DNA from 3 places in the Fictibacillus sp. 26RED30 genome. Region 3 is predicted to be linked to each of the others. Evidence: riboswitches for the same ligand, from Rfam matches in the RefSeq annotation. Region 3 holds a riboswitch; each other region holds the start of a gene.
What was found. Region 3 has a riboswitch for cyclic di-AMP ahead of IHV11_RS11795 (hypothetical protein). Riboswitches for the same ligand answer to the same signal wherever they lie in the genome.
Positions count from the first base shown of each region.

Region 1 (10,269 bases), on a different contig from region 3:
GGTTGTTACATGTTAAACGTACAAAAAGAAATTGCACTTGCTTCAATGTCACGCACTCCACAGTTCGAGGAAGATGTGAATGACTTTTTTATCGCTTATGACAAAGGACATAACCCGTTACTGCTCTTGCCTACTACAAAAGGTTTTCTCCCTGAAGGACAGGTGTACGCGATCGCATTTATTAAAAAAGAAAATAATTCATATCAATTTACTCTTTCAGATAAAATTATGCCTTTTTCGATGAATGAGGCAACGCTCATTCATGATCAGCTCGGTTTCTTCTTCGGTCCTGATAATAATATGCTTTCTTCCTTTTTTAAAGGTGATACGTATGGCGCATATGTAGTCTGGACAAAGCATATGGTCACGCAATTGATCAACGAAACTCTTCAAAATTGGCATAATACATCAGATGATTCACAGCGCGAAAAACACAAGACTCGATTAACTATGCTTCTTCAAGCCTAGGTAAAAATAATAAAACTGACTGCTAACTTCCCTCTTTCCTATGAGCAACAGATTGAGGAAGCCTAACAGTCAGTTTTTTAAATTGTGGTGCATCATGTAGTAGATGATGTCTGTTCTCTATTATTTTTCTTAATATGTTTTTTAATAAAAGTCATGATAAATAAAAGTGGAATATAACTGATGGCTAAATAAAAACCGATCTTGTTCGTATAGTTATTTAGCATGTTGATCTTCAAACGAGTGTCTAAGTAATAACAAGCAGCCAACGTGATCGCTAATAAAATGATCAGTGTGATATGCTGGCGGATGTTCAACATCAGCTTGGCCACACGGCTCGAACACCAGATAGCAAGTGCAATATTTGGCAAAATCACTAAACACCACATCGAAACGAAAACAAAATCAAATCGTTCCACGAATGAAACTTGAACGATTTTCACCATAGAAAGGGTTGCCCATATATTTCTAGACAACTGTTCTTCGCTAAAGAACGCAAATGAAAACAAAGTGACTAGCAAATACATCATAAATGTAAAAAGATTAGCATGATGCGCAAATTTTTGAGACCGCTTTGCATTTTTAATAAACGGATAAAAAACAAGAAGTGTTTCAAAACCAAGATAACTCAGCATCATATTTTTCGTTGCAGATAAATAGTCTTTTACATTCTCATCAAAGACCGGCAGGAGATTAGAAAAATGAGTAAATTCCAATGGGTATACGAGTAACACGATCAAACCTAATGGAATGACAACTCCTAAAAAACAGATGCCCGCCACCGTTCGAAAACCAGACGAAACCACATAGTACGTTAATATCAGGAAAACAGCAGCGATCTTCCATGTACTTATAGTGGGAAACATCCATACTTGTATGACTTCAATATACGTTCGTAAAACTGTAATCGACCAGAGCAGAAAATATAGAAGTAAAAATAGATTAAATAAGTTTCCAATCAAACCACCAAACAACGATTTATGAGTTGATACGATATCCCCATCGCCGTTATCGAGCACATAATAAATCATCCATATAAGAGCATGTACAAAAATGGCAGCTATGATGACTGATATCCAGGAATCATAGCCAGCGTATTTAGCGATGATACGCTGATAGCCTAGCACCCCTACCCCTACTTGTTCAGAATGGACAAGAAAAAACACAAGAAAGGGAGAAACGAGAAAAGCTTCTTTAATTTTTTGCATGACGATTCTCTTCCTCTCTTAGAAACAGCATTGAAATCTCGTTTTAGCATTCCCAAGAGTAAAGAGATTAACCCATAAATAACCAAAAAAGCTGACGCAAAATGTGGGAATACACCCTTTTTGCATCAGCTTTCATTACTTTATCCAGTGAACACTTCACCGTCTGGATACCTAATATTATCTTTTGTTTGTTTAGCAAGACTGAACGCCAGTGTTAGCGGTCCTAATTTACCGAAAACCATTACCACACAGATCACAATTTTTCCGATGACTGTGAGATCTGGGGTCAGTCCCATACTCAATCCAACTGTTCCAAATGCAGAAACGACTTCGAACACGATCACCATGAATGATACATCTTTCTGGACATATGTGATAATAAATAATGCGGCAAAGATAAACAAAATAGAAATAGTTGTAATAGCAAGAGCTCTGTAAACAACAGCATTTCGAATGGTCCGCTTCATAACAACCGTACTTTCTTTCCCTTTTAAGAAAGCTGCAACCGTAAAAATAATAACAACAAACGTGGTCAGCTTTATCCCTCCACCAGTAGAGGTACTTCCTGCCCCAACAAACATTAAAAGAATCATCAACAAGGATGTATCAGGATTTATGGCTGTCATATCAATCGAGTTAAAACCTGCTGTTCTCGGTGTTACACCTTGGAAATAAGAAGCCCAGAATTGCTCAGCACCTGAAAGCATTCCAATGGTCTTAGGATTATTAAACTCAAATAAGTAGAAGAACAAGATTGCCACAATGTTAATAATCAAAGTAGACAACAACATCACTCTTGTATGAAGAGAAAGTTTTTTCCAGCTTCGGCTCACCCATATATCAACCAATACGGTAAACCCAATTCCCCCTGTTATAAACAGAAACGATATGACGATGTTCACCATCGGATCTCCTACATAGCCCGTTAGACCGTCAGACCACAACGAGAACCCTGCATTGTTGTATGCCGATATAACATGAAAGATGCTATAGTAAATTCCTTTACTAACACCAAAGTCTGGAACAAGCCTTAGTGATAGAAAAAAGATGGCGATAATCTGGATACTGATTGAAAATACAAACAGATTTCGAACTAACCGGATTACCCCGCCTATAGAAGGCTGGTTGAGTGCTTCTTGCATCAGAACACGTTGTTTGATGGATATTTTCCTCCCCATCATAATAACGACTAATGAAGCAAATGACATGACCCCGAGTCCTCCGACTTGGATTAAGAACAAGATGACGATCTCACCAAAGAGTGTGAATGTTGAGCCAGGATCAACAGTAGCTAAGCCTGTTACTGTTGCTGCTGAAGTTGCAATAAAAAAAGCATCAACCCACGATAACGTTTTTTCATGGGCAATAGGAAGCTTTAACAAACACGTCCCAACGAAAATAAGAAATAAAAATAGTAACGCTAAAAACTGAGGAGGGTTCAATCTAATTGGGTTGTGCAAAAAACGTTTATGCTTTCTAACATGTAGTGCCAATGCTTACACTTCCTCATCCTCAAAACGATTTAGATCTTCGTTACGACCGATCACGACAAGTATATCCCCATATTGAAGAGATACATCAGCAATCGGTGAAACGAGTATCTCATCTCCGCGTTTGATTGCGACGATATTACATCCATAGCGTGCACGAACATCTAGATCTGTTAGCGTCCGATTCACTAGCTTATCCGTTACACCTATCTCAACAATACTGTGTTCATGCGATAGCTCAATAAAATCAATAATCTTTTCAGAAGATATGAGTTGAGCAACGCGAAGCGCCATATCACGCTCTGGGTGGATAATACGGTCTGCTCCTAGCTTTTCCAACACTTTATGATGATAGTCATTCTGTGCTTTTACCCATACTTTTTGAACGCCTGCTTCTTTTAAAAGTAAAGTAGTTAAGATACTTGCTTGGATGTCTTCACCGATCGAAACAATTACCTGTGTAAAATTTCGGATTCCTAAAGACTTCATTACGTTTTCATCCGTAGAGTTAGCTTGAACAGCTTGAGTAGCTATTGTTGCAAACTCATTTACTCTTTCCATATCTTTATCTATAGCTAGAACATCATAGCCCATCGTCGCAAATTCTCGACAGATGCTGCCTCCAAAACGTCCTAAACCAATTACTGCAAACTGTTTTTTCATTATGGTCTCCCCTTAAAATCCATGAAGTTTTTGCTTCGTTGTTCTCTAGCCTTGCTGGTCAAGAGGTATATAAATTTAAGTAAAAAAACGCAAAAAAAGACCACACAAAGAAGCGGGTCCGGTTTTCCACCAAATTGACCTCTCCAGTGACATGACGCTTACGGGGTTAGCTGTCGGATTAGGGATTGGAGTATCCCTTTTTGCAAATAGAGCAAAATTCACCCCAAAAGATTGGTTCCCCCGTTTTACAGTAGTTTTCACCATAAAAATAACTGTAAATTCAGCGATCTAAAGCCTGCTAAATTTTGAATTACATATACTGTAATCCTCTATCTTTTAAAAGTCAATCCATTTTTTTAGTGTTAACAAATACTTTACATTTTACCTGAAAATTGAAGGATCAATACTACTATTCCAATCAACCAAACATAGACAGCAAATCCTTTTAACGTACCGGTTTGAAGGAGTTTGATCATCCACTTTACCGCCACATATCCAAATAGAGCCGATGCTAAAGTACCGACCAATAGGGCTGAATAAGAGATAGGTGGATGTCCACCAGTAAATAAATCTTTTGACTGCAATACTACTCCTCCTGCAATAGATGGTATGGATAATAAAAAAGAAAAATAGGCCGCTGCTTTTTTATCGATCTTGCAAAAGAGCGCTGCTGCAATCGTTAGTCCCGATCGTGAAATAGCAGGAAGAATAGCCGCACCTTGAAACGTACCGATTATAAGTGCATCACGTATAGAAATATCTTCAATTCCTTTGTATCCATTTCGCTTATAAGAATCGGCCCACCAAAGTAAAAAACCTGTTATCAAGAACTCCCAGCCAACCGTGATCCCGGTTTTTGAGATCTCTTCAAAAAAATCTTTAAATGCTAGTCCAATAACAGCGGTTGGAATCGTTCCAGCCATAAGCAGAACTCCCGTTTTGCTGAGTGGTCTTTTTATAACTTCTAAGATTTCTCTCCAATAAACCGTCATCACAGCAATAAGTGTTCCTATATGAAGCATGCTATCAAGAAACAACCCGGCTTCTTCTAGCTGAAACACTTGCCTGCCTAGAAGGAGGTGTCCTGTAGAACTGACAGGCAAAAATTCTGTTATCCCTTGCACAATGCCTAATATTAAGGCCTCGAGCCAATCCATAAAAAAAACCCCCTCAACTTTCATGGTCTCGTACAACCTATTCCTGAGGAGGATTTTCTATTCTAGTTTTTTGATAACAATTTAGTGTTACTTAACGAGCATTTGTGATTAAAGTACACCTGAGAAGAGACGAGCAAACGATTCCTTTGTTCGTTCCCACAAACCTCTTTTGTAAAACTCTACGGGTTTCACTTTTATAGATTCCACCATGTCTTCTTCATATTGCTCTACAAGATCTGAGACAGATGATGTATTTAGCAAGAATACGTTCACTTCGAAGTTAAGGTGAAAACTTCTCATATCCATATTAGCTGTACCGATCGAAGCAGTATCGCCATCAATAATGATTACTTTTTGATGCAGAAATCCTTTTTTGTAGGAATAGATCTCTATTCCAGAACGCAGAAGCTCTGGAAAATAAGAGCGCGTTGCATATTGCGTCAAGAATCCATCATTAATCTCAGGAACCAACAAACGGACCTGGACACCTTTTTTTGCTGCCACTCTTAAAGCCGTTCGAATCGCTTCATTAGGAACAAAATATGGTGTTGCGATCCAGATTGATTTCTCTGCACATGAGATCAAAGAATAGAATAGATCACTCATGATTCCAAGCTGAGTATCAGGACCACTTGCCACCACATGAACAGTACCATCCCCTTCAGCGGGGTATGCTCTTGTAAGATGATTATCTTCTAAGAGATCTTCTCCACAAACATATTCCCAATCCATTAGAAATATGGCATGAAGAACTTGAACAGCTTCTCCTTCCATAACCATATGTGTATCACGCCAAAAACCAATCTCCGGATCTTCTCCTAAATACTCAACGCCTACATTCAAGCCTCCTACAAACCCAACCTTCCCATCAATAATAATAATTTTACGATGATTTCTGAAATTAAGCTTTTGATTGAAAAAGCCATATCGAACAGGTAAGAAGGCTTCAACGAGAATTCCTGCTTTTTTCATTCTGTCGATATCATATTGCTGAAGAGACAAACTTCCTATCCCATCAAACAAAAATCTAACTTTCACGCCTTCATTCGCTTTTTTTATTAAAAGGTCAATAATGTCTTTACCAAGGCGATCTGAACGAAAGATATAATACTGAATATGTATATACTCCTTGGCTTCTTCCAGCCTTGCAAAAATTTCAGGAAACGTCTCTTGACCATTCTTTAAAATTTTTGAACTCGTTTTTCTGTTCAAACGCGTAAGTGTGATGTGATGAGCGTGCGTTGCAAAGCACTGCTGATGTCTTTTTAAATCACTAAAGTCCGGCTTTTCTTCTTGTTTAGATACTCTGATCCACTCGTCTCTGTCTTTTTTTCGTTTCGATTTAAAAAGATGGCCTTTTAAATAAAGCTGTCCAGAATACAGGTAGAACATATATCCGATAAACGGAAACAGAATTAATACATAAATCCAAAGAAGCGTATGTTGAGCTGTTCTGTTCTCGAGCATTAACGAATAAATCGTATACAGAATCACTGCGATGTAAAGGAGCCCAAATACCGTTTTGATTATCACATATCCTTCTGCAAAGAAAACGATGTATAAACAGACAAGTAACAATAGTGTGAGGAAGAATTCCCATATTCGTTTCATGCACGTGCTCCTTTTTTACCAATCTTCTCTTTCTCTCTTTATTCCCTTCCCCATGTAATTAAAACAAAGGGCTCTTCTCTTTTTATACCATTTTTTCTTAGGATTTGCAGAAATCACGACTGTTATGAAATTAGGTATTGTTTCAATCATTCGAAACGGTTTTTTTGTGTACACATTGGGTTGATAGACAGACGCTTCGGAAATTTGCGTGGCCGATCGGTGGTGAATTTTGAATTGGACAGATTATTGGCTGGACCGGACAGATTATGTGACCAATCCGACAGATTAATCTTCAAATCGGACGGATTCACTAGTCAATTTGAAAAAATACCGTCATTAACAAAACGGCGCCCATGCATAGACTCCTCTATAGCACTTACTGTCGACTTTGACGAAAATACTGTCCACTTCTGATGATTTACTGTCCACTTTTGTAAGTTTACTGTCCACTCTGCTATTTTTACTGTCCACTTTAATTTTCCTCAAAAATAGAAACACATAAAAAAGCTCCAGAGGTTATCACCACCTCTAGAGCCAGTCAACATTCTTTATTCAGCTTTCGCTCCATTTTCTTTCCAGTAGTACTCTGCCACCGCATCTGCCACCGCTTCTGCACTTCTATACAGCTCGTCCATGTTGTTATCCACTCCGCCAAATTCAATAAGCAAAGCATGGTCAGAAAGGTCTTGATTATAAACACCATTTCCCTGAGTCTTGTTTTTTCCAATAACTCCACGACTTAAACCAGGGTATTTTTTATCTAAGATCGCGTTGATCTCTTGTGCTGCTTTTTGGTTCTTCTCAAAATTAGGATTCGCTTTACCGATAACGAATAAAGTACGCGCATAGGACTTACCATTAATTTGTGTTGTTGTAGACTTTCCTCTCATAGAATCTCGATGTAGATCAAAGATTAAATCAATATCATTGTTGCTCGCCATCGCACTTTCAACTAGTGTACGTGACATCGGATAACTCTTTCGATAGTCTGTGTTATTTTTCCTCAAAAGCTCCGTCATATTTGTCATATCGACGGATGTACCGATTCCTCTCGCCTCTAATTCTTCCCCTAGCTTTTTCCCTACCATCGTGATGTTTACTTTAGAATGAATAGCATGATCAGGATTTGTTACTCCTTTTAGGTGAGGTAAGAACGATTCCCAACTGTGCGAATGATAGATATAAGCGATTTTCTTTCCACTCGTTGTTTGACCTGGTGGGTTCTCTGAATCAGATGGATCTGGATCTTCTAACCGCTCGATATCTTGAACTTCCGCTTCCTCACCACTTAATAGAAGTTCCATCGGTGGTGGTGACTCATACGCTAAGTTTGTATAATCCGTTCCTTCCCCAGCAACAATGATTGTTGAATCATAGAGCGCAAAGCCAGGAAGTTCGTTTCCTAACAAACTTCGGATATCACCAGGTTTGATGCTTGTTGTTAATTCGAACAATACACTAGATAACGCAGGCGGTTCACTTTCTTTTGGAAGCTCTTGCGTGAAATATCGGTTTTCCCAACCTATGAAATAGACAAGTGCTTCTCCAGAAAATTCCGTTAACCACTTATGCATGGTTGATGAACTCAATCGATATTTGTGTTCAAAGGATGTGATGAAGCTAGTGGCAACGACGATAAATAGCATGGCTCCAGCAAGTAATAATGGTAAACGCTTCATATTCAATTGCGGGGTGAACATGTATAGCCCTCCACTTCTGTTAACGTTTCTATCACATCCTATGCAGCTAACCATTTAAATAGAATCCAATCTATGAAAAAATAATAGAGACTTATCTTCGTTTGCTTACTAATGCTCTTTTTCTGAAGGTTTGTTTAGGAGTGACTCTTTAGGAAGGAATCGAGGTCTGTCCATAAAAAAAAACCAGTTCTTCAACTGGTTTGTGTTGTAAGGACAATCTCATCTTGGTTTGAATGATTTCCGCTAGCAAGCTTTTCATAAATATCAATAAAAATACCTAATTCCTCTGGAGATAAGTGATTCAGATAGCTACTTATGGAATCAACTCTCTCATTTTCAGCCTCTCTTAAAATTTCGTGTCCATCGTCAGTAATCTCTAAATAAACAATACGACGGTCAAGATCACTACGGTAACGACTTACAAATCCGCGCTTGTACAAACGATCCGCACCAACAGTTATCGCACTCGGTTTTACACCCATATAGTCAGCCAATTTTGAAACGGTCCATTTATTTCTGATACACAACGTCTTCAAAAGTACAAACTGTGTTTTCGTTAACTCCTTTTCTATAGCAATCTCCGGGTGTAAACGCTTGGACACAATGTAGTGCACTTTCTCCAATCTCTCCACATAGGACTTCAAATCCTTATTCCCCATACTATGAACCTCCAGCCTCTAAGTTGTAATGCGAGTATTATACTAACATTATACAAGAATTTTCATAACATTTGAACTATTATTTACAAATAATGTGTAAAAGAGTTGACGACCATCATATAAATAGGATATATTACGTTCAAATATATTTGAACGTTTCAGGAGTGTTGAACATGCAGGAAATTTATCATATTCGCGAAGTTGAGCAGTTAAAGGTTATCTCTGACCCCTTTCGCATTAAAATCCTTTGGGAGATTTTAGAGGAAGCAAAGACTGGAAAGATTTTATCAGATCTACTAGAGGTCCCTGCACCAAAGATTCATTATCATCTAAAAGAACTTGAACGCGTTGGTTTAATAAACGTTGAAAGAACAGAAGAAAAGAATGGCATTATACAAAAGTTCTACAGACCAGTTGCTCATTCATTTTCAATTGCCGAAATATTGCCCGATCAACGGCATGCAGTGAAAGATGAACTCTCTGATGCACTGAAGGAGAATATATTAGTTTCTTTAGAGAAAACAAAGTCTATGGTGCGCAAATTAGATCCTGAAGTACTAGCTTATACAGATTCTCCTCTTAAATTTGGTTATAGACATGTAAAACTTTCTTCTGATCAAGTAAAACTGCTACATGACAAAGCAAAAGAAATATCAGACTTAATTTCAGAATTTAAAAAGAACGAGAGTGACGATGGTGAGATTTATCATTACTTTATGCTCTCCTTTCCTTTGAAAGAGACACCTTATCCGGAAGAGGAGCTCCAGTAAGATGGCCGAAACAGTAGCTGTACACCATAAAAGTGAAACAGAGTCCCTATTCAAAAAGCGTTCCTTTTTATTCATATGGGCGATAACAATCTGTTCTTCTTTTTCAATCGCCATTTTTCAATTCTCACAGAGCTGGTACGTCGTAAAGACTCTAGACAAAGAAGCTTCACTCGGCATTGTATTTATTGCAGCCAACGTTCCTCGTATTTTATTTATGGCTATCGGCGGCGTTCTAGCAGATCGAGTCAGTCGAACGAAAATTTTATTCGTCGCTAACTTTTTAAGAACTCTTTTGTTAGTTGGCTTGTTAATCATGCTAGCAACAGGACATCTCTCTCTCTTATCGTTTATCATTTTCGGTTTGTTTTTTGGAGCACTCGATGCTTTCGTCTGGCCAGCAAACGGATCACTTCTACCTAATGTTGTCGATCAATCTCAATTAACACGTGCAAATTCAGTTATTCAGACCACCCAACAAAGCTCACTAATCCTTGGTCCGATGATTGGAGGGCTTCTTGTTGCAAGCAGTGGAGGATACATGCTCTC
Region 1 is NZ_JACZDV010000003.1:206,955-217,223, forward strand. Features, by position in the region: gene IHV11_RS16935 (hypothetical protein) at 10-468, shown strand; gene IHV11_RS16940 (GerAB/ArcD/ProY family transporter) at 561-1,673, opposite strand; gene IHV11_RS16945 (TrkH family potassium uptake protein) at 1,814-3,166, opposite strand; gene IHV11_RS16950 (potassium channel family protein) at 3,170-3,826, opposite strand; cyclic di-AMP (ydaO/yuaA leader) riboswitch at 3,966-4,122, opposite strand; gene IHV11_RS16955 (undecaprenyl-diphosphate phosphatase) at 4,201-4,983, opposite strand; gene cls (cardiolipin synthase) at 5,092-6,594, opposite strand; gene spoIIP (stage II sporulation protein P) at 7,143-8,294, opposite strand; gene IHV11_RS16970 (MarR family winged helix-turn-helix transcriptional regulator) at 8,486-8,953, opposite strand; gene IHV11_RS16975 (ArsR/SmtB family transcription factor) at 9,127-9,723, shown strand; gene IHV11_RS16980 (MFS transporter) at 9,725-10,269, shown strand, end outside.
Region 1: another riboswitch for cyclic di-AMP. It lies ahead of IHV11_RS16950 (potassium channel family protein); the one in region 3 lies ahead of IHV11_RS11795 (hypothetical protein).

Region 2 (10,269 bases), 1.8 Mb from region 3:
ACTCTAGATCTAGCAAAAGAACTCTTAGGAATGAAGCTGATACATATCCATGAAGACGTTATAACATCGGGATACATCGTGGAAACTGAAGCCTATCTGGGCCCTGAAGATCGAGCTGCGCATTCCTATAACAATCGAAGAACAGCTAGAACAGAAGTGATGTACGGTGAAGCAGGTACAATTTACACCTATTTTATTTATGGGATGCATGTTTGCTTTAATATCGTTTCCAGACCCGTTAATAAACCTGAAGCCATACTAATTAGAGCACTGCAACCAATTGAAGGAATAGAAATAATGAAGGAAAGAAGAGCGAGCGTAAAGAATGATGTTCAGCTTACGAATGGTCCAGGTAAACTGAGCAAAGCAATGGGTTTCACATTGAATGATAATGGCAAGAAAATGAATGAGGAAAATATACGGATAGAAGAAGGAATTGAATTAGTTCCGAATGAAATAATCTCTGGCCCACGCATAGGTATACACTATGCCGAAGAAGCTGTTCATTATCCTTATCGGTTCTGGATAAAAAACAACCCTTACGTATCACGTTAATACGCAGGGTTGTTTTCTTTCTTCGTTGAAACCGTAACATCCTCTTCCTGCATGTAATCGACCTCAGTTGTCCGATTGGTATCTTGAATCCATGCTAGATGATGATACGTTTGTTTTTTTATAGCAACGTATTTTGCTTGCATAATGAACAACCAGAAAAGGATGAACAACGTTGTTTTCAATACATTTTCCGCAGTAAGGGCAGCCGCCTCGATCGGTAGAACATTCACTGTTATACTTGAAAGCAATCCAATCACAACAGCTCCCAAGATGAACAATGGCTGGTTCGTACGTAAAAATTTCAATCGATGCTGCAAGTAGTTCTGGATGGATAAACGTTCTTGAGCATTGAACTGGAGGTATCTGCTTTTAGCTGATTTGGCATTGGCCACTAAACCTTTAGATCGATCTTTCTTCCAAAGGGATTTCATAAATAGGGTGAATTCTATATCACTAGCGGGTTCGTTATTCATTTTTCTGTGAATAAAATTATGAGCTTGATAATAAGTAATTGCATTCTGTACAAGCCTTAGTAATACGTAGCCTGTGATGATCGTGAGTGAAAAGACAAACCAAAAAGAGTTCATTGCGCTCTCTGTTAACTCGATGATAGGATTTATAGCGGTTTGAATCTGTACCCATATGATCTTTGCTGCAAGCGTTAGTATCTCTAGCCATTTTTCCAAGAAGATCACTCCGAAATCTCATTAAGTATCTTCTTATTTTACCATGATTTTTCATTAGTGCTTACATTTATTTACTCAACATTTGTAAACTAGGGAAATCGGCATACAAAAAGGCCGCAGGTATATGTATACACCGCGACCTTTTGAAGTGATTATTTATGCACTAACTTCTTGTTCACGAGTCCCAAGATGTTTGTCTTCGCCTTTATCAACGATTACAGCACAAGCAGCATCACCAGTGATGTTAACAGCTGTTCTAAGCATATCAAGAAGTCTATCAACACCTAGGATTAAGGCAATACCCTCGACAGGTAATCCTACAGAGTTCAATACCATCGCTAACATGATCAATCCAACTCCAGGAACACCAGCTGTACCGATACTAGCAAGCACTGCCGTTAAAATAACAGTAAGCATCTGTGTTAAACCTAAGTTAACATCGTATACTTGAGCGATAAAAATCGTCGCAACACCTTGCATGATAGCTGTTCCATCCATGTTAATCGTTGCACCAAGCGGCTGCACAAAACCACTTATCGATTTTCGAACACCTAAATTTTCTTGAGCTGTTTTCATTGAGATTGGAAGTGTTGCATTTGAACTAGACGTACTAAATCCAACTGACATCGCAGGTGCAAAGCCTTTAAAGAACCAGAGCGGGCTCTTCTTTGCAAATAGAGCAATTGAACCACCATACGCGACAACAGAGTGGATGAATAAAGCTAAAATAACTACGCTCATGTATAAGCCCATCGCTTTGATGGCATCCATTCCTTGACTTCCTACCGCTGAAGCAATCAATGCAAAAGCACCATATGGAGCAAATTTCATAATCAAGTTTACAAGATACATCATAATGTCGTTACCTTGTTCAATTAAATCCATTATACCTTTTGTTTTGCTTCCCAACATCGTTAAAGCAAATCCTACAAATACGGAAAACGCGATAATTTGAAGCATGTTTCCTTCAGCCATCGATTGAATTGGATTAGTAGGAATAATGTTCAGCAACGTGTCCGTAACTGCTGGCGCTTCTTGTTGCTCGAACTTAGCACCTTCTGTTTTAAAGTCCCCTACACCTGGTTGAAAGATAAGCGCTAAAGCCATCGCGATCGTAATCGCAATTGTTGTAGTTCCTAAGAAGAACCCCACCGTTTTAGCACCCACTCTTCCAAGTTTCTTCGGATCACCTAACCCCGCAGTTCCAAGTACGATTGAGAAAAAAACAATTGGAACAACTAACATTTTAATAAGGTTTAAGAATAATGTCCCGACTGGCTTTAAAACGTATTTATCCAGTGTTGAAAAAGCATCTGGTACAGCTAGATTAAGAATTAATCCCGCGACAACCCCAAGTGCAAGTGCAATTAAAATTTTTGTAGATAATTTCATAATAAAGTACCCCCTTTGTTAAAATCTTCTCACTATTTAGTGTGCAGTACGTTGAAGAAATTTTATACTAATACATGCCCTATTTGTTGCATATAAAAACCCACCGAAAATAGAGAGGATTTTCCGTGGGAATACACCGCAACACATAGACTGAGCCCATGTATAGAGTTCTCTCTCCAAAAACGCTTACGAGGTTAGCTGTCGGATTAGGAAATTGAGAGTTGTCCCTTTTGTGTATGCACAAATTCATCCCTAGGCTTTATAAGCCATATCGTGGTTCCCCCGCTTCAAGATATTCTATGGAATAGAACGTCCGAATTCAGCGAATCATATATAATATGCTCTAATTTTATCAACATACATAAATTTTTGTCAAGAATACTCACTATGCTTATTTATTCCAATTAATTGTTTCATGATGAATGTTTTTCCATATTCTCACTTCTACCCCATAAGCATATAGAAAAAAACGAATTATATATAAGGTTCTATTTTTCAGGGAGGTATTGTAAATGAAAATCGTATTTTATGAAAAAGGTGAATTAAGTATAATCGTTGGAGCATCCAAATTAAAAGGTGAACTTACGATTGAACAAATAAAGAACGAAAGCGAAAAGAAAGCAAAAGAATTAGGTGAATTATTAGGAAGAGAAATCGGATTTTTAATCGATATGAACGGTAAATTAGATACTCAATTTAAAAAATAAGGCTGTTTAAAACATAATTTCTTTTGGAAGTATGGATTTCCGTTCCAGGCTGCTCGCTTTCCATGGGGCAGGTGTGAACCACATTCGTACGTGTCACTTTAAAGTGTCTCACCTTCCACTCCAATCAACAGTTATAGAGGTAAATTCAAAAAGATCTAAAAGCAACAATTCTTTAGAAAACAGCCAAAAATAAAAACCGGGATATCCCGGTTTTTTGTTTTTATACGTATGCGAGTGATAATTGTTCTTTATTCCTCTTCAATACCATTTCTGGACGCCCTTCATCCTGTATCTTTCCATTGTTCATCAGTATGATCCTGTCCCCTATGGCACGAGCATCCTCTTCGTCGTGAGTTACAAAAATAGAAGTGATCCCCGTACGTTTTAAAATTTCCTGTAACTCATCCCGAATCTGTAGTTGAAGCTTAGAATCGAGATTGCTAAATGGTTCATCAAACATGATCAAAGATGGATTTGGAGCCATAGCCCTAGCTAGTGCAACACGCTGCTGCTGTCCACCGCTCAATTCATAAGGATAACGAGAAGCATAGTCCTCCATTCCCACAATAGCCAATAATTCTTCCATGCGTGCTTGCTTCTGCTTACGATTCATTTTCGTTAAGCCAAATTTTATGTTCTTTTCAACCGTCATATGAGGGAACAAAGCATAATCTTGAAAAACCAAACCTACACCACGATTTTCCGGCTGAACAAAACGAAATGTATCATTCATGACAGCCTGATCTATGAGGATCGATCCTCTTGAAGGCACCTCTAGTCCTGCTATAAGACGAAGTAACGTACTTTTCCCGCTTCCGCTTTCTCCTAAGATCACCGAAACTTCTCCTTGATTAAAGTTTAAAGAAAGATTTTCGAACAAAGGGTTACGCGAATTTTTATAATGAAACGCTAAGTCTTTGATTTGAACAAACATTATTTTGGCTCCTTTTCTAAAACTCTGTGTAAAAAGAAGATGGAAAGTGCACTTATACAAATAATCACCATTGATGAAACAGAGGCTTCGTGAATACGTTCGTCACTTGCGTATTGAAATGTTTTGGTAGCTAGCGTATAAAAATTAAAAGGCTGAAGGATAAGAGTAAGAGGCAGCTCTTTTAATATATCTACAAAAACAAGGATAAAACCACCAGCAATAGCACCTTTAATCATCTTAATATCCACTTTAAAAAACGTCTTCGTTACCGACATACCTAATGTCCTCGAAGCTTCTGTGAAAACCGTTCCTACCTTATCAAAGCCTGATTCGATGGAGTTAAAACCAACTGCTAGAAAACGGACCACATAGGCAAAGATCAGCATACTAATACTTAAGCTCAGCACAAGAGTTGGCTCTAACCCTAACCATTCATATAACGTGAATACCTTCTCGTCTAGTGAGAGAAATAAGGTCAATACACCTATTGCAATTACAGCTCCAGGAATCGAATACCCTAAAACCGTTATTTTTGAAAAAAGCTTCCCCATCCATCCTTTTGATAGACGACTAAAGTTGGCGATAATTAGAGCGACGATAATGATAAGAACTGAACCTATAGAAGCAACAAAGACCGAGTTCCAAATCAAGTCAACAAAAGCAGTATTTAAAATAACGTCATAAGTCATATACACCCAATGTATAAGCTGAATGAAAGGAATTCCGAAAGCTAGAGCAAATAAAGAAATGAAAAAACTAAGCACAGCGAACTTTTTCCAACCTTTAAGTTCTTTAGGTTGTAACGGGCGGACTTTTGAAGTGGAATAGCTATACTGTTTCCTGCCCCTTATTACTCTTTCTAATATCAAGATCAAAACTACGATAAACATCAAAGTACCCGCTAACTTGATAGCCGAATAGATATCTCCCATCCCAAACCACGCTTGAAATATTGCTGTACTAAAGGTTTGAATACCAAAATACTTTACTACCCCGTAATCATTGAAGACTTCAAGAATGACCAAACTAACTCCACCAACGATCGCTGCACGTGACACAGGAAGGACGACTTGTATAAATGTCATGAACGATCCTTTTCCTAGCAACCGTGCATTCTCAATCAGTGATGATGACTGATTTTCTAAGAAACTTTTTGTGATGATATATACATATGGATATAGGAACATCGTAAAGATAAAAACAGCACCGGGTATGTTCATGATGTCAAAGAACTTTTGGTCCACTTTTATACCAAACTGGTTCCTTAGTGACGTCTGAATGACGCCTGTATAATTTAAAATACCATGGTACGTATAGGCCCCAATGTATGGTGGAATCGCAAGTGGGAGGATAAGACCCCACTTAAAGAACCGACGCATAGGAACTTTATAGGCGGAAACTAGCCATGCCGCACTTACACCGATCAGCACTGTGAAAAGACCAGTAAAACCAACGAGTGTCACGGAATTTACGATATAATTTTTCAACATGAATTCTTTAATGTGTTCCCAATTCTCATTACTCTCAGCGAATAACTGAACCATGATGAGCAAAGCCGGTAAAAGGATTAAAGTAGAAAAAATCACACTAAGCAAAGCCCAACTATTAAACTGTGATCTCATTTTTCGAATGAAATACAATATTTTCACCTTCTTTACTCATCAGCATTGTTCTTGTTGTTTGTTTTACATGGAATTAGCCGTATCACAAATCGTGATACGGCAAAATATTAACGTTTATTTCCAGCTGACTTCATTCATAATCTTAACAGCATCTGCATTGTTTTCACCTAACTCAGAAAGGTTAAGATCTTGTTCTTTAAACGGACCCCAAGACTTTAAAAGCTCTGAAGGCTCTACTTCTTTATTAACCGGATACTCGTAGTTGGCTTCAGCAAATACTTCTTGAACTTTTGGACTAGACAGATATTCCATTAATTCTATAGCATTCTCTTTGTTCTTAGCGTGTTTCGTAACACCTATACCACTAATATTGATGTGCGTTCCTGTTGTTTCTTGGTTAGGGAAGAACACACTTAGCTGTTTAGCAACTTTCACTTCTTCAGGATCTTCTGAGTTCAACATCTGACCAAAATAGTATGAGTTCATGATGGCAACATCACCTTCACCAGCAGCGATACCTTTCGCTTGGTCTTTGTCACCACCTTGTGGATCACGAGCCATGTTGTTAACGATCCCTTCTGCCCACTTCTTCGCTTCATCTTTTCCGTTTAATGAAATAAAGGATGATACTAATGATTGATTGTAAATATTTTCTGATGAACGGATCAGTACTTTACCTTTCCATTTGTCTTCAGTTAACGCTTCATAAGTAGATAGTTCTGATTTGTCTACTTTTTTCTGATCATATACGATAACACGTGCACGTTTTGTTAGACCGAACCATTGATTGTCTTTATCTCTTAAATTATCAGGAATATTCTTATTCAAAGTTTCGCTTTCTACACTTTGTAAGAGGTCTTTATCTTTTGCCCAGTGTAAACGTCCAGCATCAGATGTGAAGAAAAGGTCTCCTTTTGTTGCTTTCCCTTCTCTTGTAAGACGCTCGATCAACTCATCTTCTTTACCCTTAATAAGGTTGACTTTAATTCCTGTCTCTTTTGTAAAATCAGCAAAGATTTTATCATCAACTTCATAGTGACGACTTGTATATAGGTTTACTTCTTCTTTTTTTGTCTCATTATTATTCGAACTCGCACCCTCGTTTGATTTACCACAGCCTGCTAAGACTAAAGCAGCTAGTAGGACCATTGTAACAACCGTAAAAAGATTCTTTTTAAACATATGTCAGTTACTCCTTTTATGTATAAGTAATTGAAAACGATTATCAACTTCACTTTTAATTATAATGATAATCATTCTCAAGTCAACCGTTTTTTTTAATGTTTTTCTCTGGTGGATTGTTGTTCTCAAATCCTATTCTCCTTTAAGAGCTGATTGGAGTGAAAGATGCCAAGTATCAGGTTCGGACAAGCACGGAGGTAATACTTATAAAAAATGAAACTTACAAACGACGCTCACCGTTCGCCCTGAAGCCTGAAAACAACTACTTTCACAAAGGATGGTTCTATCCAAAAGAAGAAATTAAAAAAGAAATCAAAAAAATCTCTTAGAAGTATCTACTTCTAAGAGATCATTCCTGATTTAAAGGTTTCCACTGGTTATAAACCCAATTTCCTAATCTGTTATATCCCCTTCTATTAGGGTGTATAGAATCAGAAAAATACAGTTCTTTCTCAACGTTTTCATAGAGTTCAAAAGTAGAGATATACTTTGTAAGCGTGCTTTCTTTGCTCGCCTCAACGATTGCTTCATTCCATGTCTTAATACTCTCTGCAGCTGTGGGATCGTATTCTTTCCCAAAATAAGGATTATAAAGACCTAATACGTAAACCGGTGCAAACGAATTGTTTTCCCTCACCACTGTCAGTGTTTTAGTTAAATTGTTTCTTAGCTTTTCTTTTCCTAGCATTAATTTCTGCTGAGGCAACTGGCGAAAGTTCCAACCGGCAGCGTGACGAAAGTCATTTGTGCCTATAAAAACAAAGATATGATCTGCTTGTCTTAATGACTTGATCACGACTCCATTATCCAATTGTCTTAACAATTGGTCGGAACGCTGTCCACTGATCCCAAAATTATTAATGATTACATTTCTGCCTGTTTGCTGCTGAATATTTCGTTTAACGATCCCGATATAGCCTGTTTTGGATGGGTCACCAACTCCATACGTTAATGAGTCTCCAAGGGCAACGACCTTCAGAGTTTGTGTATCGCTCGCCCCTTCTGTTTCTCCATAAAATTGAAAGATAAGGAATAGTATGAGGGCTAGTCCTGTACCACCAATTAACCATCTTTTTGATACTTTCCGCACATCAAATCCTCGATTCTGTTACAAGTTATTGTTATATTACTTTTTACCATAACGAGGGAAAATATCAAGTAATGAATGTGTTAATTTGTTATTTCAAACGATAATCTTCAGATGTAAGTGATGTATCCTCCCAAAGATTTTCTTGATCGTATTGATATGAATCTTTTTTCACGAATGTATGAATCAACATAGCAACTCCTCCACACAATAGACTTGCGGGCACTAAGGTAATAAGAAAACCTATCATCTACATCCCTCCTGTACCAAACTATATGAGGGGCTATATATGTTTATGAAACGAATAAAATATTTTATTTCCTCTATATAAATAGAAAATAAGGGTATACAGGTAAAGAAGAATTTTAACGGAGGTGCCTTTGTGGGTTTTTTATTCACTTTACTTTATTTTGCCATCATAGGAATTGTGATTGAAATTAACGTTCTGTTATTCACGCTAACTGGTCTTAAAAAAGAAATCGCTCGCTTCCAGGTCATCTCAATGTTTACAGCCACTGGATTTACGACAGGAGAATCAGAGTTGATTCTGGAGCATCCGGTACGCAGACGTTTAAGTACGTTTCTCATTTTGTTCGGAGTTTTTTCATTAGCGGTTATCATTTCATCGATAAGCAGCATCTTATCAGATGAATTTCGTTCGATCGAACTTGGAATCATTATTTTAGTACTCATCAGTTTATATTTAATCTTAAGCGTACCTAAACTAAAAAAATACATGAAACGTTCTTTTGAGAGTCACATGGAAAAAAGCTATAACTTAGCAGATCTTCCTTTAAGAGATGTTATGTATTTTGAAGAGGATGATGTTGTAGTAGAAATTCCTATACATAAAGATTCAAAGATAATGGGGAAACAATTAAGAGACGTCATTCAAACAGAAGATGATCTAATTGTCTTATTTATAAAACGAGGAGATGTAACAGTACGAAAGGATAGTTATACGACAAAAATACAAGAAGGAGACATGTTGGTCCTATATGGTCACAAAAGTTGTCTACAAGAAAGATTTAAAAATGAAATGGATGAATTGAAATCAAAAAAAGAAGTAGAGGAATCTAAATAAGAAGTGATCTTTTTCATTTCTTATTTTTTTCGACTTTACCCCCTGAAAGCAAAATATATGAGCGAATAAAACTCTAGGTAGTAAAAAAGAACCTCTTTATGAAGAGATTCTCAATTAACCAACTTCTCTGACTGTATTAGGGACAAATGATAACAGTAAGGAAATAATATTATTAATTTGCTCTGGAGTTATATGTATACCATCATTTGCTAACAATTCTTCTTTTAATTTGATTATTGAATCCACTTCCTCAAGTCTTGCACCTGTCAAGCAATGGTCTATCGTGTTCAAAAGTTCCAACAACTGATTGTTTTTATTGGTTATGTAATATGTAGTATCCACCAACAACACCCCCTACGCTTACTATTATTATCGAAACTAAGGTCATTTTCCTACAAAAACAATTCGTCAAATGACGACATATCTTACTTTTTATGGATTTTACCCTATAATACCTATACATTTATGTCGAAGGAAGTCGAATAAACAGGGAATAAGTCCTATCCTCGTCTTAATGGTTAACTGTTTGCATTGAAAAGTTTACATTTAAAACTAAAATTACTTTAGTTAAATAACTTTGATAAGGAAGCAAAGGGAGACTCATTCACTTCAGACTTTGTTTTATAAACTAATTTTTCAGGCTCAAAAAGCTTTGATTCTAAAAAAGAAGTCGGGTTTTTTACAAATTTGATCTTTCTATATATCTTAGTGAGAATTCTAGCTGTATTCATGGCATCGTCTAGTGCTCTGTGTTTAGATCCTTCATAAACAAGTTCCATTGCCTGGAGTGCACGCGACAACCCATAACGGAATCCCTTTTCACTATCGTGGAGCATACTGAAATGAAATTGCAGATCGTTATGGTTGATGATCCAATCCGTATCTGCTTTATGAAAAGTTGAATCAGTAATGAGTGCCCACTTATCTTCTGGTCCCCAAGAACAAAGATAATATTCTTCTACGCCAATCCAGGATCTAAAATTTTCAATTGCCTCTGTATAAACAGGAGCAGAAATCAAA
Region 2 is NZ_JACZDV010000001.1:512,155-522,423, reverse strand. Features, by position in the region: gene IHV11_RS02560 (DNA-3-methyladenine glycosylase) at 1-555, shown strand, start outside; gene IHV11_RS02555 (hypothetical protein) at 552-1,241, opposite strand; gene IHV11_RS02550 (dicarboxylate/amino acid:cation symporter) at 1,398-2,633, opposite strand; cyclic di-AMP (ydaO/yuaA leader) riboswitch at 2,802-2,968, opposite strand; gene IHV11_RS02545 (hypothetical protein) at 3,146-3,340, shown strand; gene IHV11_RS02540 (ABC transporter ATP-binding protein) at 3,561-4,274, opposite strand; gene IHV11_RS02535 (ABC transporter permease) at 4,274-5,896, opposite strand; gene IHV11_RS02530 (Fe(3+) ABC transporter substrate-binding protein) at 6,011-7,078, opposite strand; gene IHV11_RS02525 (GDSL-type esterase/lipase family protein) at 7,428-8,168, opposite strand; gene IHV11_RS02520 (hypothetical protein) at 8,257-8,415, opposite strand; gene IHV11_RS21445 (TrkA C-terminal domain-containing protein) at 8,548-9,249, shown strand; gene IHV11_RS02510 (hypothetical protein) at 9,364-9,591, opposite strand; gene IHV11_RS02505 (3'-5' exonuclease) at 9,813-10,269, opposite strand, start outside.
Region 2: another riboswitch for cyclic di-AMP. It lies ahead of IHV11_RS02550 (dicarboxylate/amino acid:cation symporter); the one in region 3 lies ahead of IHV11_RS11795 (hypothetical protein).

Region 3 (10,269 bases):
GGAAGTATTATCGGCGTTACAGCTTTTATGTTTTATTTGTTGGATAAGTTCGGTGAACAGCCGTTTTATGCCACACTTGCAGAATTGATGTATTCTCTGCCAACACTAGCTGTTTTCTTTATCGTAGGGGTATTAGCCGATCGAATGGATCGTCAAAAAATCGCGCTTTATTGTGATTGGATTTGTGCAGGGCTGTGCCTCTTATTAATGGGTGCTATATGGCTAGACTGGATGCCTTTGATTTTTGCTATCTTATTCTTAAGAAGTGCAGTAGGTAAATTCTTTTTTCCTGCTGATCAAGCGATGGTACAAGGTGTACTCTCGAAAGAGGAGTATGCAATTGCAGCTGGATTGAATCAAATGGTAGGTAGTTTATTTATGCTTTTTGGGAACATGATCGCCATTTTTATTTATTGGAGTATAGGAATACAAGGAGCAATTGCATTTGACCTTATTACATATGTTATATCAGCATTATTAATTATGAGTATGAGAGTTGATGAAGATGTTCGTCTGCCGAACGGACAACACAGGTTCAAAGATATTCGTGTAAAGATGGTATGGAAGGATTTTGTTGCGGGGTTCAATTACATTAAACAATCTAAGCTTCTACTTTCATTAATCTTTGGTTTTTTCTTGTTTGGTATAGTAAATGGTGGATTGTCAGTTATGCCGGCTTTTATCATGAAATATAAACTCGCTCCAGATAATTACGAACAAATGATGATGTGGATGGGTGTGGTGTTTGGTGTATCTATCCTTACAGGGAGTGTTATTTGTTCGATGCTCGCTAAAAAGATCAGACTCTCGTATGCGATTGTTCTTGGACTATTCGTAAGTGGATTGTCACTTGGTTTATGCGCCATCGCGCCAAATGTGTTGACATTCTTTATTTTTACAGGATTGGCTGGGTTTAGCATTCCATTAATCAATATTGGAATCGGTGGCTGGTTACCTAAGATCGTAGATCCTAAAATGATGGGACGTGTTCAAGGATGGATTACACCGATCAACATGCTATCTCACACCATGACACTCGGTTTAATCGCTGTGTTTTTCCCGAAAATTCTAACCGTAGAAATGCTGTTCTGGGTTGTGGGAGGATGTCTGATTCTTGTTGGACTATTCTACATGTTCACTCTACCCAGGTATGATATTGAAGAAAATGATAACAAAAATGATTTGGAATTAGAAAAAGTACCAGTTTAAAGCTGGAGATTATGGCGAAGCCCTTTTATAATGAAAAGCGGAGGGGAAGTCATGGCAACTTTTCAAAACGTACTATTCTGGATTTTTTTAATCTTACCAATTATTTTATTCTTTGTAGCTATAGCGAGAACTTCATGGGTGTTGTTGCTTGTTAACTTTTTTTTAGCTCTACCGATCATTTGGTTTGTGAGCTGGATTACAGAAAGTTATGGAGCTGTCTTTGTAGTGTTTGCGATTCATCTGTTCACAGGCGTATGGCTCTGGACTAAAAGACAGAGATTGGATTTTAGATCGTTTTAACCAAGCTAAGCAAAGTAAAATTTGCTTAGCTTTTTTATTTTTAAAAAAAAATTTAAGTTCAGTACTTGGTTTTTTTAGAATATTACAACTATTATTTTGTTTGAAATGTATCGAAAAATTGAGAAAGTAAAAGAAAAAAGATGATTTGTTTGTTTTTTGTTTCTTAAATAAGTTTATTTAATTCGTTTTTATACGAAATATGAATATTTCAGAGTTTTTAATGGATTTACAACGGCTGAAACCAGGAGTAATATATTGCTTATCGTAAAACTTTAAATTTTTTCCATGACCGCTGAATCCAAATTTGGAACGGAGGAACCATCGGCAGTTTCCATTGCCTGGGGTGAAACTTATAAAGTCGGGCGACTTCTGCCGTCCGAACCCGTCAGCTAACTTCGTAAGCGTGGTAGGAGAGGGAAGGTGAACATTAAAAAAGAGTAATAATAACAATTTTACAAATTATGATTATTATATCATGCGTCTTTATCGCTTAATTCCTAATTTAGGGAGCGGGGGAACCAATCGCAGGCCATTGCGTCTGCATGGGGTGAATCTCGAGAGATCGAGTAGGGCTACTCTCAAGCCCGAATCCGTCAGCTAACTCCGTAAGCGTACAGAGAGAGGCAACAAATTTCGTGTATTCACACGCTTATTCAAGTATGCGTAGAAGCCGCGAGAAGAGTTCCTCTTCCGCAGGCTTCTTTTTTGTTGCCTTTTTTTCACTATCTAAAAGTATAACTTGTCGGCACGATGGTTTTCGACGTAGCAACAAGTTTAAGACGATAGTATAAGCGCAATTAAGGCTGACATGAGAGGCTAGAATTCAGCCTATTTCTTTACGAGATGGAGGGTGGAACGATGGAGAAATCATCTGGGAACGTGCTCATTATGTTTCCTGATCTAGTTTCAGATGTATTTATTTCAAAACTAAGATTGTGTGAAGACTATCAATCTCTTGTTCTCTGTGTTCCTAACCGAGAAGAAGCAGATAGACTCTCACAAGTTGGGTTTCAACATGTATATGTTATGAATTATGGTGACAAGCGTAAAGTTATCGAGATGGTAGGTCCTTTTGTTCAAAAAATCATTGTTGTTGAATCTGGATTTTTAGAATGCTGCCAAACGATTGAACTCATTCGCAGCATTTATAACATACCTGTTTATGTTATCAAATCAGACACACGGTATATTTCCAGAGTTTATAAGGAGTTAGGTGCCGATTACGTAATCTATAACAAAACCGGAAATATTCAATTCTTACTTTCTTCATAAAAAAAAGAGCGGAGGAATTCATTTATGAGATTAAGTCCAAACGAAATTGAACAGATTTTGTTAAAAGCAAAAAGAGATCAATTGAATGCTTATTATGCAAGTGTGATTCAACATAGTCTCTCAAAATGGATCATACAAGACACGCTTAGAAGTAAAGGTTAAACCATTACAGGAGGGAACCCATCAAAGATAAGATGTTCCCTCTGTAAATCCATACCAGTGATAGGCAGGGTGAAAACATGGGGACAGAGTCAGTTGTTTTATTGCCAAAAAGGTTGTCGATCGGACAGATCAATGAATTTGTCAATGCTGCTGGTTCTTTCGAAAGTGAGATTCTATTCTTTTATCAAGGCATACAGATTAATGCGAAAGGCTTACTATCCGTTAATCTATTCTTTTTGTCACACTATTCAAGAAATCAAAACGAACCGATCACACTTAGAATAGAAGGTTGTGATGCTCAAGAGGCTATCAAAAATTTATCTCTAATGCTGAATGGTTACTTAGAACAATGAACTAATAAAAAGAAGGTGTAAAAATGTTAGATGTGATGATGGTTTTATTGATGGTAGGAATGCCAGTCTTAATGATGGGTCTAGCAAAATGGTCATCAAGTGTTGTTGATGAAGGAAGTGTAAATAAATGATGACTGTCATGTTTGGAGTAGCCGTTTTAACAACGGTGTATCTTCTTTACGTATTATTGAATCCAGAGAAATTTTAGGAGGTTTTTCCGTTGATAGTCAGTTTACTCTCTATAGCTATAACTCTACTTATAGCTCTTTTACTTGCAAAACCAGTAGGAATTTATTTAGCGAACTCGTTCAATTATTCGAATAAGAACAAACTCTTTTATCCTTTCGAAAATCTGATTTATTCCATTAGTGGAATGAAAAATAAAAATCAATCTTGGAAAGTTTATGCTTCATCAGTAATCGTGATCAATGCGATTATGATTCTATTAGTTTACTTAATCTTCCGTTTTCAAGGCAGTTTGCCTCTGAATCCGAGTAAGATAGCAAACATGGATCCAAGTCTTGCGTTTAACACAGCAGTAAGTTTTATGACGAATACGAATCTGCAGCATTACAGTGGTGAAAGTGGTTTATCCTATCTTTCACAAATGATTGGCATTCTTTTCATGATGTTTGTTGCACCAGCTACAGCATTAGCAGTAGCAATCGCATTCATTCGTGGGCTATCTGGCAAGTCTTTAGGAAACTTTTTTGTGGATATGGTTAGGGGTATCATTCGTGTGTTACTACCGATCGCTTTTGTAACAGGACTCATTTTCGTTGCACTTGGAGTACCGCAGACATTAGATCCAACGGTTACAGTCACTACAGTTGAAGGTGGAAAACAAAACATAGCAGTTGGACCAGTTGGTTCGTTCCTATCCATAAAAGAATTAGGAAATAACGGCGGTGGGTTTTTCGGAGTTAACTCAGCGCATCCGTTTGAAAATCCGAACGGACCGAGCAACTTTATTCAAATCTTATTGATGCTACTATTACCGATGGCATTACCGTTTACGTACGGAAAGATGGTTGGAAATCCAAAGCAGGGACGTATTCTTTTCGTTTCCATGACGATGATGTTTATTATGTTCCTTGGCATCTCCCTGAGTGCGGAATATCAGGGAAACCAAGCAATCAATGCTCTAGGTGTGCAACATGATCAAGGAAGCATGGAAGGAAAGGAAGTACGATTTGGTGTCGCTCAGTCTTCACTTTACTCGGTTGTTACAACGGCTTCAGAAACGGGGGCTGTTAATACGATGCACGATACACTGACTCCGCTTGGCGGATTAGTTACATTATCCAATATGATGTTAAATACCGTTTATGGCGGTGTAGGGGCAGGCTTTGTCAACGTCTTAATGTATGCGATTATTGGTGTTTTCTTATCTGGATTAATGGTGGGGCGTACCCCGGAATTTCTAGGTAAAAAGATTGAAGGGAAAGAAATGAAGCTGATTGCAGCGACGTTGTTAATCCACCCGTTCCTTATTTTAGGAGCATCTGCTGTAGCTTTCTTTACACCACTCGGACATGAGGCCATTTCGAACTCAGGTTTTCATGGTATTTCACAAGTAATCTATGAATATACCTCTTCAGCAGCAAATAACGGCTCTGGTTTTGAAGGATTAGGAGATGCGACAAACTTCTGGAATATTTCTACCGGAATCGTTATGTATCTTGGAAGATTCTTTTCCATTGTAACGATGCTTGCGGTTGCAGGATCATTGGCTGTAAAACGAACCGTTCCAGAAACGATCGGAACGTTCAGAACAGATAACGGGCTATTTGCAGGTGTGTTTATTGGGGCTGTATTTATTGTTGGGGCTTTAACATTCTTCCCAGTATTGGTATTAGGCCCGATTGCCGAATATTTAACATTATAGATGCTGTAGAGAGGTGAAAAAATAATGGGTGCTCAAGGCTTAAGGACCAAAAAAGAATTATCTCAGTACGTTCCTCCCCAAAAAGGTGGGAACGGACCTATGAAAAAGAATCGTGAGGAAGTACAAATGAATAAAACAATGATGAATAAAGAAATCGTGAATCAGGCGATAAAGGAATCTTTTATTAAACTAGATTCAAGGGTAATGATTAAAAATCCGATCATGTTTGTTGTTGAAATTGGTTTTGTAATTACATTATTATTAACCTTTTTTGGAGATCAAACTCAAGTTGGTTTCAATATTGCTGTAACCTTCATTCTGTTTGTAACCCTCCTGTTTGCAAATTTCGCTGAAGCAATAGCTGAAGGAAGAGGGAAAGCTCAGGCTGATTCATTAAAGAAAACGAAAAAAGAAGTTTATGCAAACCTTGTGCTGGAAAACGGTAAACACAAAACAGTTTCATCAGCTGATCTTCGTAAAGGAAACATCGTTATTGTAAAACAAGGTGAAATGATTCCAGGAGACGGTGAAGTCATATCTGGTCTTGCCTCTGTTGATGAGTCGGCGATTACAGGAGAATCAGCTCCTGTAATTAAAGAAGCTGGCGGTGACTTTAACTCCGTAACAGGAGGAACACGTGTAGTAAGTGATGAAATTAAAGTACGAATTACAGCAGATCCAGGAGAATCATTCCTTGATCGCATGATCTCCCTCGTAGAAGGAGCGAAGCGTCAAAAAACACCGAATGAAATTGCGTTAAGTACTGTTTTAACGAGTTTGACACTTGTTTTTATGATTGTAGTTGTAACACTTCCATTCTTTACAAAGTATCTAGGTTTTGACATACCAGTACCGGTCTTAATCGCATTACTCGTTTGTTTGATTCCGACAACAATCGGTGGACTTTTATCCGCGATCGGTATTGCTGGAATGGACCGTGTTACGAGATTTAATGTAATCGCTATGTCTGGTAAAGCGGTTGAAGCTGCAGGTGACATCAATACGATCATCCTAGATAAAACGGGGACGATTACATTCGGTAACCGTATGGCAAGCGAATTTGTACCAGTAGGATTCGATACGAAAAAATCAGTTGGGGAATGGGCTGCCATCAGTTCATTAAAAGACGATACACCAGAAGGTAAATCCGTTTTGGAACTCATGAAAAAAGAACACTTATCGTTTGATCAATCTCTTGGTGAAGATGGAGAATTTATTGAGTTTAAAGCCGAAACGCGAATGAGCGGAATCGACTTAAAAGATGGAAAAAAAGTACGAAAAGGAGCGGTAGACGCAATTAAAAACTGGGTACTTGCAACTGGTGGAGAAGTGCCACATGACCTTGAAGAAAAAGGAAACCGAATTGCATCTGAAGGTGGAACGCCGCTGGCAGTAGCTGTGGATCAGCATATATACGGACTGATTTATTTAAAAGATACCGTAAAGCCTGGAATGAAAGAACGTTTTGAACAGTTACGAAAAATGGGAATCAAAACGATCATGTGTACAGGTGATAACCCGTTAACGGCTAAAACAATAGCAAGAGAAGCCGGCGTGGATGACTTTATTGCTGAAAGTAAACCGGAAGATAAAATCGCTGTAATTAAGCGTGAACAAGCAGAAGGGAAATTGGTTGCGATGACTGGTGATGGAACGAATGATGCACCAGCACTTGCACAAGCGGATGTAGGGCTTGCCATGAACAGTGGAACGACTGCAGCGAAAGAAGCTGCCAACATGGTAGACTTGGATTCCGATCCGACGAAAATTATTGAAGTGGTTTCCATTGGGAAACAATTGCTAATGACTCGTGGTGCGTTAACAACATTCAGTATCGCGAATGATATTGCGAAGTATTTTGCCATCATCCCAGCGATGTTCATGCTGGCGATTCCTGAGATGGAAGTACTCAATGTCATGAAGCTTGGCTCACCGATGTCGGCCATACTGTCTGCGTTAATCTTTAATGCGATTATTATTCCATTGCTCATTCCTCTGGCTATGAGAGGAGTAGCTTACAAACCGATGAGTTCAAATGCATTATTGAAACGTAACCTCTTAATCTATGGTTTCGGTGGTGTAATCGTACCTTTTATCGGAATAAAATTGATTGATCTGATTGTTCACTTGTTCGTGTAACCGTTAGAAAAGAAAGGAATTGATTGATATGCAATCACATTCATTAAATCAACATAATGAAAAAGTATTTATCTTTAACAATATCGTTAAGATGCTTCGCCTTTCCCTTGCTTTAATGGTGATATGCGGTCTTGTATATCCTGTTGTTGTCACAGGAATTGCACAAGTCGTTATGCCGAAGCAAGCGGATGGAAGCCTAATCTATAATGAAGATAAAGAAGTAATAGGTTCTGAACTTATTGGTCAAACGTTTACGAAACCCGAATACTTCAGCGGGCGTGTTTCCAGTATCGAGTACGACGCGGCTGGTTCTGGAAGTCCAAACTATGCACCTTCAAATGAAGATATGATGAAACGAATGAAAGAAAGCATAGCTGCATGGGAAAAGGCTAACCCAGCTGTACCTGTTAACGAGCTTCCGGTTGATTTAATCACAAACTCCGGATCCGGACTTGATCCGCATATTACTCCTGAGGCTGCAGCTGTACAGGTTCCAAGAATTGCAGAAGCAACAGGAATAAATAAAGAAAAACTTAAAAAATTGATTAAAGAAAATACTCAAGGAAGAGAGCTTGGTCTGTTTGGTGAAACTCGCGTGAATGTACTGACACTTAATATTGCTTTAGAGAAATTGTTACAATAGTAGAAGACAAAGCCTTTACTCTAAACTTAGGGTAAAGGCTCTTGCTTATTGGTTTGTAGTCGATGATGATGATAACGAGGTGCGTAAATGTATGACAAATACCCTCAACTTAAAAGGAAAACGCCTGAAGAATTTCTGCAGGAAATCTATCAAGATGAAAAGGGAAAGTTAAAGCTATTCGTTGGAGCAGCACCAGGTGTAGGTAAATCGTATAGAATCCTTTTAGAAGCTCATGATTTAAAAAAACAAGGAGTCGATATCGTAATCGGCTTAATTGAAACCCATGGTAGAAAAGAAACAGCAGAAAGAATTAAAGATCTTGAAATCATACCTAAAAAAATCATTGAATACAAAGATAAAAAACTAGAAGAGTTAAATATAGAAAAGATCATTGAACGCCGACCAGATGTGGTCATAATTGATGAATTGGCCCATACCAATGTTCCAGGTTCTAAAAACAAAAAGCGATACATGGATGTGGAAGAAATACTTGATGCCGGAATTAATGTTGTATCAGCAGTAAACATCCAACATATTGAAAGTGTTCATGATATTGTTCAGCATATTACAGGTGTAGCAGTTCGCGAACGAATACCTGACAGGATTCTGGATATTGCACATGAAGTAATCTTAATTGACGTGACACCAGAAATGCTGAGGCAACGTTTAATAGAAGGTAAAATTTATGCGCAGGAAAAAATAGACCAGGCATTGAACAACTTTTTTACTAAGAACAATTTAGGTGCACTGCGTGAATTATCTCTCCGTGAAATTGCAGATGATGTAGATGAAAAGCTCTTAAAATCCGATATCGTCTTTACCGATAGTGGTCCAACAGGTGTGGCAGAAAAAATTTTAGTCTGTGTACAATATGGTCCAAGTGCAGAAAAGCTGATCCGAAGAGGCTGGCGAATAGCCAATCGTTTAAATGCAGAATTATATGTTTTAAATGTGTTGATCGATCACAGAGGGAACATTTCTCAAGAACAGCGAAAAAGAATCAGAGGCTGGAAAAAACTTGCTGTAGAATTTAACGCTAAATTTATTCTAGAAAGATCCAGACAAAGAAAAATACCACAAGTTATTACAGATGTCGCAAAAGAACATCATATCACTCAGATTATTTTAGGCCAATCTGCAAGAACGAGATGGGAAGAGATTACAAAGGGTTCTATTGTTAACAGTATAATGAGAAATTCAAAAAACATAGACATACACATCGTTTCTGAAGAACAGTCATAATTAATACGAATAAAATTTCAATCAAGAGGGGATTTACAAGTTATGAATATTGCATTCTTTCTTCTTCCAAAGAAAGAAGTGATCTGTTTACATGCAAAATCAACCATTCGCCAGGCTATGGAAAAGATGGAGTATCACAGATACACCGCTGTACCTGTAATTGATGAAAAGGGACATTATATAAAAACGATCACAGAGGGTGACCTTTTATGGAAAATTAAAAACACAGAAGGTCTTTCTTTTCAAAATAGTGAGCATCATTATATTAAGGACATAATGGTAAACAGGGACTATCAGCCTGTTCATATTGATGCTGAGATGGAAGACTTAATGTCGCTTGTTGCAGTTCAAAACTTCGTACCAGTTGTGGATGACAACGAAGTATTTATCGGTATCATACGTAGAATGGACATCATTCATTATTTGAGTAAGGTATAAGATTTATGAAAAAATGACCGGCTGGGTAGGCCGGTCTCACTGGTGGGGAGGTAGGCTGTTGGTTGACCTAACCTGAAATAATCATAACACGAACATGTGTTCTTGTAAATGTATAATACTTATTTTTTCCATTCTATTAAAAAAGTGCTTCCTGCAGTGGAACTTTTTTTAAGAACTAGTTCTGCACCTAACGCTTTTGCTAGCATTTTACTAAATGGTAGTCCAAGGCCAAGCCCACGCACTTTTAACTTTTTCTTTTCACCACGAAAAAACCGTTCAAAAATATAGGGCTGTTCATTTTCGGGAATCCCTGACCCTGTGTCTGTCACTTCAATCGTATTTTCGTACAAGACAACGCTGATCATTTTTTCATCTCCTAAAGCTTGATAAGCATTGTTTAAGAGGTTAATGATGATCTGCTGTAAACGAAGTGGATCAACTTCTCTATATATGAAGCTTTCTGGAACAATAGTCTTACACATAACTTCTTTGTTCTTGGTCATACTCCATTGGTGAACGATATCTTGAACAAGCTCGTTCATGTTGCATGTTTCATTACGCATCGTAAAAGCTCCGGCGGAAAGAGAGTTATAATCTAATAAATCTTCAATCATCCTTTGCAA
Region 3 is NZ_JACZDV010000001.1:2,291,392-2,301,660, reverse strand. Features, by position in the region: gene IHV11_RS11805 (MFS transporter) at 1-1,209, shown strand, start outside; gene IHV11_RS11800 (hypothetical protein) at 1,261-1,509, shown strand; cyclic di-AMP (ydaO/yuaA leader) riboswitch at 1,790-1,929, shown strand; cyclic di-AMP (ydaO/yuaA leader) riboswitch at 1,987-2,137, shown strand; gene IHV11_RS11795 (hypothetical protein) at 2,368-2,781, shown strand; gene IHV11_RS11790 (hypothetical protein) at 2,806-2,943, shown strand; gene IHV11_RS11785 (HPr family phosphocarrier protein) at 3,021-3,296, shown strand; gene IHV11_RS11780 (hypothetical protein) at 3,320-3,427, shown strand; gene IHV11_RS21500 (potassium-transporting ATPase subunit F) at 3,424-3,504, shown strand; gene kdpA (potassium-transporting ATPase subunit KdpA) at 3,520-5,184, shown strand; gene kdpB (potassium-transporting ATPase subunit KdpB) at 5,311-7,323, shown strand; gene kdpC (potassium-transporting ATPase subunit KdpC) at 7,415-7,966, shown strand; gene kdpDN (KdpD-like non-kinase potassium sensor) at 8,054-9,208, shown strand; gene IHV11_RS11750 (CBS domain-containing protein) at 9,251-9,646, shown strand; gene IHV11_RS11745 (sensor histidine kinase) at 9,766-10,269, opposite strand, start outside.